DNA from 3 places in the Mesorhizobium sp. B2-8-3 genome. Region 1 is predicted to be linked to each of the others. Evidence: predicted binding sites of a transcription regulator. Region 1 holds the regulator's gene; each other region holds the start of a gene.
What was found. The regulator LexA, encoded in region 1, represses DNA repair genes until DNA is damaged. The targets are predictions, from matches to a motif close to TGTTCNNNNTGTGTTCNG.
Positions count from the first base shown of each region.

Region 2: a site for LexA is predicted at 1,955-1,972, ahead of parE (DNA topoisomerase IV subunit B). Genes of this name have one in related genera too.
Region 3: a site for LexA is predicted at 1,626-1,643, ahead of FJ418_RS24705 (PA0069 family radical SAM protein). Genes of this name have one in related genera too.

Region 1 is NZ_VFTW01000003.1:192,595-196,762, reverse strand. It holds gene kynU (kynureninase) at 1-734, opposite strand, end outside; gene lexA (transcriptional repressor LexA) at 1,184-1,918, shown strand; gene FJ418_RS06210 (ComEC/Rec2 family competence protein) at 1,959-4,168, opposite strand, start outside.
Region 2 is NZ_VFTW01000005.1:24,457-28,624, reverse strand. It holds gene parE (DNA topoisomerase IV subunit B) at 1-1,889, opposite strand, end outside; gene cpaB (Flp pilus assembly protein CpaB) at 2,144-3,064, shown strand; gene FJ418_RS10010 (type II and III secretion system protein family protein) at 3,166-4,168, shown strand, end outside.
Region 3 is NZ_VFTW01000021.1:95,733-99,900, reverse strand. It holds gene FJ418_RS24710 (ribonuclease HII) at 1-200, opposite strand, end outside; gene FJ418_RS24705 (PA0069 family radical SAM protein) at 397-1,551, opposite strand; gene FJ418_RS24700 (glycosyltransferase) at 1,701-2,204, shown strand; gene FJ418_RS24695 (aldehyde-activating protein) at 2,253-2,678, opposite strand; gene moaB (molybdenum cofactor biosynthesis protein B) at 2,799-3,350, opposite strand; gene FJ418_RS24685 (4-(cytidine 5'-diphospho)-2-C-methyl-D-erythritol kinase) at 3,337-4,168, opposite strand, start outside.

The DNA.
Region 1 (4,168 bases):
AGATGCCGCTCGGCCGCATAGATGAAGGCAGGAGAACCTGGCCCGCCATTGAGATATTTATAGGTGCAGCCGACGGCGAAATCGGCGCTTGCCCTGTCAAGTTCTACCGGCATGGCGCCCGCGCTGTGGCAGAGATCCCATACGATCAGCGCACCGGCGTCATGCGCCATGCGCGTAAGCGCCGCCATGTCGCGCAACTCGCCGGATTTGTAATTGACGTGGTTGACCAACACCACCGCCACGCGTTCGTCGATCAGTTCCTCGATGGTCGGCGCGTCCACGCCAGCCAGGCGCAGGACAGTGTTCTTTCCGGTCGAGGCCACCCCTTCGGCCATATAGATATCGGTCGGAAAACTGTCGCCCTCGGCAACGATCACGGTTCGGTCCGGCCGCATCGCCATCGCCGCGTGCAGCACTTTGTAGATGTTGATCGACGTGGTGTCGCAGACCACGGTCTGGCCCGGCGCCGCGCCGATCAGGCGTCCGAGCCGGTCGCCCAGCTCGACCGGCATGTCGAACCATCCATCCTTGTTCCAGGCACGAATGAGGTCATGCGCCCACTCCTCGGCAGCTGCCTTGCGCAACTCATCGAATGCGGCGTGCGAGGCCGCTCCCAACGAATTCCCGTCGAGGTAGATCACCCCCTCCGGCAGGACAAAGCGATCGCGCAGGGCGCGCAGCGGATCCGCTGCATCCATCGCCTCGGTCTCGGCGAGATCAGGAATTCCCCCCATCATGCTGCCGCCTCCATTTCGGCATGGCGCCTCTCACGGCTGGCCAAGGACGGTTGTCTCACCACCGTCCGTGCCACGGCAAGAACCTTCTGCGCTATGTTAGCTGGTCCATAGACGGCGAAGACCATGGATCGGAATCATTGCCGAAGTTGGCATTTTGGGTCCGTTTCGTTCACGGTGAAGCACGTTCGCGCAAGAGCCGAAGCAATCCCGCCCGCGCCTTTGTGATGGTGTTGGACCGCGCTTCAGCTTAAGGAGGGCCGCATAATCGAGCGGAATCAATGACACCGCTGACCTGACTCGGCCAGGTATCCCTTGGATGCAACATTGTTTCCGAAGCCTCAACAAATTCACTAAACTTTAAACGGTTGCGGAACACAACTGGAACAGATAGTGTTTGTTCTGGGTTTGTTTTTCTGATTCCGGTTTCAGAACCCAAGGGGGCCGCCATGCTGACGCGCAAACAACATGAACTGCTGATGTTCATCCATGAACGCCTCAAGGAGAGCGGGATTCCGCCGTCTTTCGACGAGATGAAGGAAGCGCTCGATCTGGCCTCCAAATCGGGCATCCATCGGCTGATCACGGCGCTGGAAGAACGCGGCTTCATTCGCCGGCTGCCGAACCGGGCGCGCGCGCTTGAAGTGCTGCGGCTGCCCGACTCGATCGCGCCTGGCCTGAATGCCGCGAGAAAGTTTTCGCCGAGCGTCATCCAGGGCGGCCAGGGCAATCTTGGCCGCCAGGTCAAGCCGGCGGCGCCCTCTCGCACGCCGACACCCAGCAATGACGACGACGCTGTTTCGGCCGTGTCCATTCCGGTGATGGGCCGCATCGCCGCCGGCGTGCCGATAGACGCTATCCAGCACCAGACGCATTCGATCTCGGTGCCGCCGGACATGATCATGGGCGGCGAGCATTACGCGTTGGAGGTCAAGGGCGACTCGATGATCGAGGCCGGCATCTTCGACGGCGATACCGTCATCATCCGCAATGCCAACACGGCAAGCCCGGGTGAGATCGTGGTGGCGCTGGTCGACGATGAGGAGGCGACCCTGAAGCGTTTCCGCCGCAAGGGTGCCTCGATCGCGCTCGAAGCCGCCAACCCGGCGTATGAGACCCGTATCTTCGGACCGGACCGGGTCAAGGTTCAGGGTAAGCTCGTCGGACTCATCCGCCGTTACTGAGCAGAACCGCGCGGCGGTCTTCGCCGGAACTGCGTGCCACCTATTCTGTAGGCTGCGGCGCGACCGCCGGCTTTTCCGGTCGTTGATAGGGCGGCAGCCCCCTCGCCTCACGCGCGTATTTCCGCTGCTCGTGCCAGGGTCGGTACGGTTCTTCGACCGCGTAGCGAACGATTGGCCGCGCGGTTGCCGATTGCGGATCGAAGAAGATGGCGGCGCTGCCGTCGCGTGCCAGTTGCCGCTTGGTGACGACAAGCACGCGCGGATCGCGGCATGGGTTGAAGGCCGTGGCGTCGTCGATGACGATGAGGTCGGCGAAACCGCAAGCAGGCCGGGCGCTGGCGCGATTCTCGGTGAGCGCGACGATGGCGCCGGAAGGATGCCGGCCGATGCAGAGGTCGCCGGTGCAATAGAAGGGCGAGCCGGGCGGTAGGTCGACGGGATCGGCGATGTCGAGGGCGTCTTTAGCGAACGTCTCCGGCGGTACGATTTCCTCGGCTTTCAGCGCCCGTTTCCAGTTGTCGGTGGTGAAGTCGTTGGAGCGCGCGCGGTTGATGGCAAGCTCGCCGCCGCCGATCGGCATCGCCACCAGATGCGCATCCTCCGAGACAAGCACATCCGGGGCGCGGACATGCGGAATGGCCAGCAGCGCGGCAAGCGCGAAGGGTACGGCGGCAAGCCTAAGCCAAGTGGTGGCCATCGTCGCGATGACCAGCGCGACCGTCGCCAGCAGCACCGACTGGATCGAGATCAGCCCGACGGCGTCGACCGGTGAGCGCTCGGAGATCCACGCCGAAATGACGATAATCGCCGTCAGGCCTTTGCCCATGACATAAAGGAATGGGCCGTCGAAGCCGAAGGGCATGGCCAGGGCGCTCAACACGGCGAACGGCATGACGATCAGTGAGACGATCGGCATGACCGCCAGATTGGCCAGCAGGCTGAGCGGCGACACCCGCTGGAAGTGCCAGATCGCAAACAACAATGTCGCGCTGCCCGCGATGAGCGACGTCACGGCGGCACCACCCACACCGATCGCCAGTTTTTGCGACAGGAACGCAAGAAACGAACGCTTTGCCGGCGGCGCGGTCGTTTTGCCGGCGCGATAGTCGGCAAAACCGGCATAGGCGCCGACCAGCGCGGCGGTGGCGGCGAAGGACATCTGGAAACTTGGGCCGACCACTTCGTGCGGCGAGACAAGGATGACGGCGATGGCCGAGATCGCCAGGTTGCGCATGGTGAGCGCCGCGCGGTCGAAGAGCACGGCGGCGAGCATCACGGCCAGCATGATGAAGCTTCGCTCGGCGGCCACCACGACGCCGGAGATCACGAGGTAGGCGGCGATCGAGAGCAGCGCGATTGCAGCGGCATATTTCTTCACCGGTCGGCGCGACGAGAAATCCGGAAACAGCGCGAAGGCGCCGCGCAAAAGGACCATGATCGTGCCGGCGACCAGCGCCATATGCAGGCCGGAGATCGAAATGATGTGGTAGATGCCGGTTCGCCGCATCGACTCGTTGATGGCTTCCGGAATGCCGGCACGAACGCCGACGATCAGCGCCGCTGCGATCTCGCCTTCGGACCCGCCGATGCTGCTCCTGATGTGGTCTGCAATCCCTTCGCGCGCGTTTTCCACCGCCGATGCGATGCGGGCGCCAAAGGGCGCCTCCACCGGCGCAATCAGCTTTGGATCACCCAGGAAAAAGCCGCTGCCGCCAATGCCGGCAAAATAGCTGTCGAAGGAAAAGTCGTAGCTGTCCGGCCGAACCGGGCCGGTCGGCGGCAACAGCTTGGCATAGCCGGTCAGCATCGACCCGGCTGTCATGCCGGGCGGGATCCTGCGGGCCGACAACCTGACGCGGTCCGGCGCATAGCGCAGCTTCGGACGTTCCGTGGAAATCAAGTCGATGGTGAGCCGGACACGGCCATTGGCCATCGCCTCGGCGGTGACGAGGCGACCCGTCAGCCGTGTCTGGATTTCCGAACCCAGCATCGGGGTTGCCATCCGCCAGGTCTCGACCTTGGCCGCGAGAAAGCCCAAGGCGCAGAAAAACGCCGCCATGAAGACAAGGTGCGTTCTGTGCCGGGAATGTGAGACCGCCGCGCAGACCGCCATCAGGGCCACTGCCGCAAGCGGCCTGTAGAGATCCGGCTCAGCGCTCAGCGAGAAGTAATAGATGACGCCGACGGCCAAAAACACCGGCACCAGCAGGAAGCCGATACCGCGGTCGAGCTCGGTGGCGGCAGCGGTGC
Region 2 (4,168 bases), on a different contig from region 1:
GTCTCCTTGAGCTGCGCGGCCATCATCTCGCCGAGGCCCTTGAAGCGGCCGATCTCGACCTTGCCGCGGCCGGTGAATTCGGTGCGCAGCAGTTCGTCCTTGTGCGCGTCGTCGCGAGCGTAGCCGACCTTGCCGCCCTGCCGGATCGAATAGAGCGGCGGCACGGCCATATAGAGATGGCCGCCGCGGATCAGGTTCGGCATCTCCTGATAGAAGAAGGTGATCAACAGCGAAGCGATGTGCGCGCCGTCGACGTCGGCGTCGGTCATGATGATCACGCGGTCGTAGCGCAGCTCCTCGTCGCGGTATTTCGAGCGCGTGCCGCAGCCGAGCGCCTGGATCAGGTCGGAAATCTGCTGGTTGGCGGCGAGCTTGTCGTTGCCGGCGGAGGCGACGTTGAGGATCTTGCCGCGCAGCGGCAGCACCGCCTGGCTGGCGCGGTCGCGCGCCTGCTTGGCCGAGCCGCCGGCCGAGTCGCCCTCGACGATGAAGATCTCGGCGCCGGCGGCGGCGTTCTGCGTGCAGTCGGCGAGCTTGCCCGGAAGGCGCAGCTTGCGCACCGCGCTCTTGCGCGAGACTTCCTTTTCCTGGCGGCGCCGCACGCGTTCGTCGGCGCGCGCGATGACCCACTCCAGAAGCTTCGAGGCTTCCTGCGGATTGTCGGCCAGCCAGTGGTCGAACGGGTCGCGAAGGGCGTTCTCGACGATGCGCATCGCCTCGATCGTCGCCAGCCTGTCCTTGGTCTGGCCGACGAATTCAGGCTCGCGGATGAACACCGACAGCATGCCGGCGGCCGAGATCATCACGTCGTCGGTGGTGATGATCGAGGCGCGCTTGTTGCCGATGAGGTCGGCGTAAGCGCGCAGTCCGCGCGTCAGCACGTTGCGGAATCCGGCCTCATGCGTGCCGCCTTCGGGGGTCGGAATGGTGTTGCAATAGGAGTTGAGGAAACCGTCGCCGCCGAACCAGGTCACCGCCCATTCGAGCGAAGCATGGCCGCCCTGCTTGTCGCTCTTGCCGGCGAAGACCTCGCGCGTGACCTGGAATTCGTCGCCGAGCGTCGCCTTGAGATAGTCCTTCAGGCCGCCGGGGAAATGGAACTCGGCCTTGGCCGGCGTCTGGTCCTTTTCCTTGATCAGCGACGGATCGCAGGTCCAGCGGATCTCGACGCCGCCGAACAGATAGGCCTTCGAGCGCGTCATGCGGTAAAGCCGCGCCGGTTCGAAGGCGGCGCCCTTGCCGAAAATCTGCTCGTCGGGATGGAAGCGGGTCCTGGTGCCGCGGCGGTTGTGGACCTCGCCAAGATGCTCAAGACCGCTGACCGGGACGCCGCGCGAAAAACGCTGGCGGTAGAGCTGACGTCCCCGCGCGACCTCGACCTCGAGATGGTCGGACAACGCGTTGACGACCGAAACGCCGACGCCATGCAGGCCGCCGGAGGTCTCGTAGACCTTGGAGTCGAACTTGCCGCCCGAATGCAGCGTGGTCATGATGACTTCGAGCGCCGGCTTCTTGAATTTCGGATGCGGATCCACCGGGATGCCGCGGCCGTTGTCGGTGACGGTCAGGAAGCCGTCGGCGGAAAGCTCGACGTCGATGAAGGTGGCGTGGCCGGCCACCGCTTCGTCCATCGAATTGTCGATGACCTCGGCGAACAGGTGATGCATCGCCTTGTCGTCGGTGCCGCCGATATACATGCCCGGACGGCGGCGCACCGGTTCCAGCCCTTCCAGCACCTCGATGTCGGCGGCGCTGTAGCCCTCGCTGCCGTCGCGGGCGGGGGCCGAACGCTTCGCGGCCTGCATGAGCGGATCGGCCGGGCGCGACGGCGCGCGCACCGGCTGTGCCGGCTTTTCCATCTTGCCGAAGAGGTCGTTGCTGTCGTCCATGCTGGGCCTAGCGTCCGGTAAAGCGAATCACGTCTCGATACTGCCACGCTTTTGGCGGGCGAACGAGTTCCTGTTCCGTTCAGGGATCAAACTGTCTCTTATTCTAAAACCATTCGATAACCAAGCCGGCCGAAATAGGGCGGTCGGCGTGCCCCGGTATTCCCGATTCTTTAACATTAACGCCTAGCGTGAGGCCCAACCAACAAAAGACCACGGGCGTCAGGGGTTTCGTTGTGAGGGGCAGGGCCATTACCATGATCGGCATCGCCGCCGTGTTCGGCGCGATCTCGATCTTTGCGGCGGATTTCTGGGTCAAGAGCCAGGCGAAGGCCCAGCCCGAGGTCAAGGTCGTCTCCGTCATGACGCCGCAGCAGCCCAAGGTCGAGTTCAAGACCATCGTGGTCGCAAGCGCGCCGCTACGCTACGGCATGGAGCTCGGACGGCCGCAGCTCGCCGAGATTCCGTGGCCGCAGGATTCCCTGCCGCAAGGTGCTTTCCCGACGATCGACAAGCTGCTTGCGGACGGCAGCCGGGTCGTGCTGTCGCCGATCGAGGTCAACGAACCGGTGCTGCTCACCAAGCTTTCGGGGCCGAATGGCCGCGCCACCCTTTCCAACATGCTGTCGCCGGGAATGCGCGCCGTCACCATCCGCACCGATGAGATCGCCGGTGTCGGCGGCTTCATCACGCCGGGAGATCGCGTGGACGTCGTGCTGACGCGCGACGCTGGCGATATCCAGGAAGTGTCCAAGAATGCGCAGGGCGCCGCCGGGTCGACCGTCACGTCCGAGATCGTCGTCTCCGATGCCAAGGTGCTTTCGGTCGGACAGGGCGCCGACGAGCGCAAGACCGAGCCGCAAATCGCCAATTCCGTGACCCTCGAAGTCACCAACGAAGGGGCGCAGAAAGTGGCGCTTGCCCGCACCGTCGGCACGCTGTCGTTGTCGCTGCGGTCGGCCGCCGACGCAACCGCCAGCAATGGCGGGCTTACGACCATCTCGTCCTTCGGCGGCTCGGTTGCCGCAAACGCGCAGGCGAGCGCCGCCTCGCTCGTCAATGCGATGACGAAGGACCAGGGCGAGCCGAAACTAAAGACGGTGATCGTGACGCGTGGCGACAAGGTCGAGGAATACAAGGTTCCTTCACGGGAACCGCCGCAGGAACTGCAGCAATAGCCGGTGGGGACCGGCGGGGACGGGGCAAGATGTTCGGGTTTGATGCATTTCGGACGACCGGGGGATGGCGTCTTCTCGGCGCGATAGCGCTGGCGGCGGCAATGCTTGGCGTCGCCGCGCCGGCAAGGGCTGGCAATGACGTCGTCTATGTATCGGCGAACAAGAACGCCTCGATCAAGGTGGCCAAGGGCAAGCCGAAGACGATCATGACAAGCGCCGCCTTCTACCAGATCGTCATCGGCGATCCGGAGATCGCCAACGTCAATCCGCTGACCGACAAGTCCTTCTACGTGCTCGGCAACAATCTGGGCACCACCGGTATCGCCCTGTTCGACCAGAACAAGCAGCTTGTCGGCACCATCGATATCGAGGTGACGCTGGATACAGACCAACTGGCCAGCACCATCCGCGCCAGCGTTCCCGACGCCAAGATCAAGGTCGGTTCGGCGAACGGCCGCGTCGTGCTGTCGGGCGAGGCCGACGATGCGGTCGCCGCCGACAAGGCCAGCAAGATCGCGTCGCGCTTTTCCGGCAACGAGGAAATCATCAACTCGGTCAACATCTCGTCCTCGCAGCAGGTGCAGCTCAACGTCCGCTTCGTCGAGATCAATCGCCAGGCCGGTCAGGATCTCGGCGCCAAATACGCCGCCAATTTCGCCTATGGCATCGGCAACCGCAAAGTCGTGCTGAGCCCGGATGGAGGAAACCTGACGGCTGCCGGAACAGGCGAGATCATCGGCAGCCTGCTGTCGAACGGCGTTTCGATCGACATCGCCATCAAGGCGCTGGAGGAACGCGGCCTGGCGCGGCGGCTGGCGGAGCCGAACCTGATTGCGCGTTCGGGCCAGACGGCGAGCTTCCTTGCCGGCGGCGAGTTCCCGATCCCGGTTTCCGAAGACAATGGCAAGATCAGCGTCACCTACAAGAAGTACGGCGTCGGCCTGGATTTCACGCCGACGGTGCTGAAGGACGGGCTGGTAAGCCTCGACATCGCGCCGGAAGTGTCCTCGATCGACCCGTCCGCTTCCATCCAGGTCAGCAGCGGCATTTCCATTCCGGCCTTCATCGTGCGCCGCGCCAGGACATCGGTCGACCTCAAGAACG
Region 3 (4,168 bases), on a different contig from region 1:
TCGTCGAGGCCTTCCGGGATATTGGCGGGGTTGAGCACCACCGCGGCGGCCACCACCGGTCCGGCGAGCGGACCGCGCCCTGCCTCGTCCATGCCGGCGACTGGCCACAGCCCGTCGGCCATCGCCTTCGTCTCGATCGAGAAGTCGGGCTTCTCGACCATTTCAAAGAGAAGCGGAGAATCGGAACGCGCGCGAGCCATGGTGCGGCGAGGTTCGCATCGGCTCCGATTCTCCGCAAGTCCTTCCGGGTCGGATGGGGCGTCGGACCGGGAAGGCACCGTCTCGCGGCCGGGGGACAGTGGCCGGACGGGATTCTTGAAAAGGATGACAATTCCAGACGGAAAATCGCTTGGCCTGGAATTGCTTAGCGCCGGCCCGTCATGGCCGGCACTGAGGTTAAAGCAGCATCAGTTGTTCGCCGGCGCCCGAACCTGCGACGAATTGGTCGGTGCGAAGCTGCCGCCGCTCGACATTGAGGCCGAGCCGCTTGGCGGCGATCTCGAAGCGCCGGCCGATCTGCCAGGCATAGGGACCGGCGCCCTTCATGCGCTTGCCCCATTCGGAATCGTAGTCCTTGCCGTCGCGCATCGAGCGGATCAGCGACATCACATGCCGGTAGCGGTCGGGATAGTGGCGCAGCAGCCAATCCTTGAAGATCGGCGCCACTTCAAGCGGCAGGCGCAGGATGACGTATCCCGCCTCCCTTGCACCGGCGGCCCTGGCCGAATCGAGGATGCGTTCCATCTCCGGATCGTTGAGGCCCGGAACGATCGGCGCCACCATCACCGATGCCGGAATGCCAGCATCCGAAAGCTGCCTGATCGCCTCCAGCCGTTTCGTCGGCGTCGACGCGCGGGGCTCCATAGTTCTCGCCAGCATGCGGTCAAGCGTCGTCACCGACAGCGCCACCTTGGCAAGGCCGCGCTCGGCCATGCGCGACAGGATGTCGATGTCGCGCGTCACCAGCGCCGACTTGGTGACGATGCCGACCGGATGGCCGCGCGCCTCCAGCACTTCCAGAATCTCGCGCATGATGCGGTATTGCTTCTCGATCGGCTGGTAGGGATCGGTATTGGTGCCGATGGCGATCGTGCGCGGCTGGTAGCCCGGTTTCGACAATTCCCTGTCCAGCATGCGCGCGGCATCCGGCTTGGCGAAAAGTTTCGATTCGAAATCGAGCCCCGGTGACAGGCCCATGAAGGCATGCGTCGGCCTGGCGAAGCAGTAGACGCAGCCATGCTCGCAGCCGCGATAGGGGTTGATCGAACGGTCGAAGGAGATGTCCGGCGACTCGTTGCGGGTGATGATCGTGCGCGGCTTCTCGACCTGCACTTCCGTCTTGAACGGCGGCAGTTCCTCCAGCGAGTTCCAGCCGTCGTCGAACACATGGCGGCTGACCGGCTCGAACCGGCCGGACGGGTTAATGCCGGCCGAGCGGCCGCGATTGCGATCGGGCCGCACGCGCATGCCGCTCTGTTCGATCATTGCATTGGCCATCTCGGCTCTGCCTGCTCCGAAAGCAGCAATGTCGGCACGCACGATCTGTTCCATTTTCGCCCTCTCCCAGGGACTGTCGGCAGGCTGTCGAATCGCTCTGTTCATGAAACTATTCCTATTTTACCGAAGAGAACAAAGCAAGAACTTTTTCGGCGAAAAGCCGTAGCTGGCGCAAGTCGCGGCTTTCCGCTATTCGGCTAAGGATGCTCAGCGTTCTCATCGAAACCCGCAACGACGAAGAGGGTCTTGCCCGTACGCTCGCCTCGCTGGTCGGCGGCGCGGTCGAGGGTGTGGTGCGCGACGTGATCGTCTGCGATCAGGGCTCGACCGACCAGACGCATCGGGTGGCCGAACATGCCGGCTGCCATTATGTGACCGGCGGCATCGGCGCCGGCATCGGCAAGGCCAAGGGCGATTGGCTGCTTTTTCTGGAACCCGGCGCGCGGCTTGCCGAGGGATGGATCGACGAGGTGGTGGCGCACACGGCGAAGCAAACCATGCCGGCGCGGTTTTCACGCGCCCGGGCCGACCGTGCGCCTTTCCTGGCCCGCGTCTTTTCGGGCAACCGCGCGTTGGCCGAGGGTCTTGTCATCAGCAAGCGTCAGGCCTCGGCCCTGGCAAAGAGCGCGCGCGGCGCCGAGGCCCTGGCGCGTGGTCTTGCCACCAGAAGGCTGAACGCCGAAATCTGGGTGGCGCCGCCGAAGTGATGCAGGCTCCCCCTTGTGGGAGAAGGAAGAAGCGCTGTCCCTGCCCAGTCAGGTCCCTCTGATTTCGACGGGCATCCAGGCCCTGCGGCGCCTGGCGACACGCTGCTCGCGCGTTTCGGCATCGAACCGAACGGCGACCGGCTGGCGGGAGAACAACTCGTGATCGTCAAGCGCGTTGACAATGACGACCGCCGTGGCGTCGTCACCGTCTCCGGCGATTGCCGCGACATAGACGCCGCACTCGCGGCAGACGAGATAGTCGGCGGTGCGCAGGCCGAAGCGGTAGACCTGCAGCCGTGCCCTGTCTTCGACTGAGATGCTCAGGCGTCCGTTCGGATCGGCGGCCGCGCGCGAGCCATGCCGGGTGCAGAACGAGCACTGGCAGGCGCGAATTTCCAGTCCGGCCGGGCCGAGCGTGGTGGAGAAGCTGAGGCGGATGTTGCCGCAATGGCATCCGCCGCTGTGAACGGTCATGGCAGATTGTCCCTTGTTCGCAGCACAAGGTACTTTGCCGGTCGCGGCTTCGGAATGGCTGCTCGTAGGCGAGAGCGCCATTCCGCCTGCAAACCGGATGCCGGTCGGGATGTTTTGCCTTTAGGTCTTGCCGCCACGCCTGAGATGCTCGTCCAGCCGCGGCATGATCTCGACGAAGTTGCAGGGCATGTGCCGGTAGTCGAGCTGCGCCTTGATGATGCCGTCCCAGGCGTCCTTGCAGGCGCCGGGCGAGCCCGGCAGCACGAAGACGAAGGTGGCGTTGACGACGCCGCCTGTCGCCCGGCTCTGGATCGTCGAGGTGCCGATCTTGTCATAGGAGATGCGGTGAAAGACTTCCGAAAAGCCGTCCATGCGCTTTTCGAAAATCGGCTCCAGCGCTTCCGGCGTCACGTCGCGGCCGGTGAAGCCGGTGCCTCCGGTGGTGATGACGACATCGATGTTTTCGTCCTTCGACCAGCCGAGAACCTTGTCGCGGATATTCTTGCGGTCGTCGGTGACGATGTCGCGGGCGGCAAGCGTATGGCCGGCCTCCGTGATGCGGTCGGCCAGCGTCTGGCCGGACTTGTCGTCGGCAAGGCTGCGGGTATCGGACACGGTCAGCACCGCAATGCGCAGCGGGATGAAGGACCGGCTCTCGTCAAGCTTCGCCATCGGTCACCTCCATGCTGCGCGTCGCGGCGACGAACCAGTCGGGATGGCGCGCGCGGATCTCGATCGCCGCGCGCTTGGCGACATTGCCGGTCTCGAACAGGCCGAAACACGTGGCGCCCGAGCCGGACATGCGCACGAAAGCTGCGTCGGCGCGCTTGAGCGCCTTCAGCGCCTCGCCGATCGCCGGCTGGATCGAGCGGGCAGGTGCCTCGAGATCGTTGCGCGTCGTCTCCAGCCAGTTGCGGATGGCGTGGAAGTCGAGGCGCTTCGGCAGCGGCGGCAGCGCCTCGTTGTCGCGGCTGGACAGCGCCTTGAACACGTCGGGCGTCAAGACGGCGACGCCCGGATTGACCAGGACCAGGCCAAGCGCCGGAAATGCGGAGAGCGGTGACACCTCATCGCCGATGCCGCGCGCGACCAGCGGTTTTGACGTCAGGCACATCGGCAGGTCGGCGCCGAGCGAAAGCCCGATCCGCGCCAGCGAAATGTCGTCGATATCGAGCTTCCAGAGCCGCGCAAGGCCGTTGAGCGCCGCCGCCGCGTCGCTGGAGCCGCCGCCGACGCCGGACGCGATCGGCAGGTTCTTCTCCAGCTTGATGGCAACCGGCGGCGCATGCTGCGCACCGGCTTCCCGGCGCAAGGCATCGCGCGCCTTCACCACCAGATTGTCGCCGTCGAGCGGCAGGCCGGCGGCATAACGGCCGGATACCGAGAACTCGTCGTGCTCCGCCGGCTCGATCTCGAGCCGGTCGCCGAAGCGGGTGAAGACGGCAAGGCTGTCGATGAGATGGTAGCCGTCGGCGCGCCGTCCGGTGACA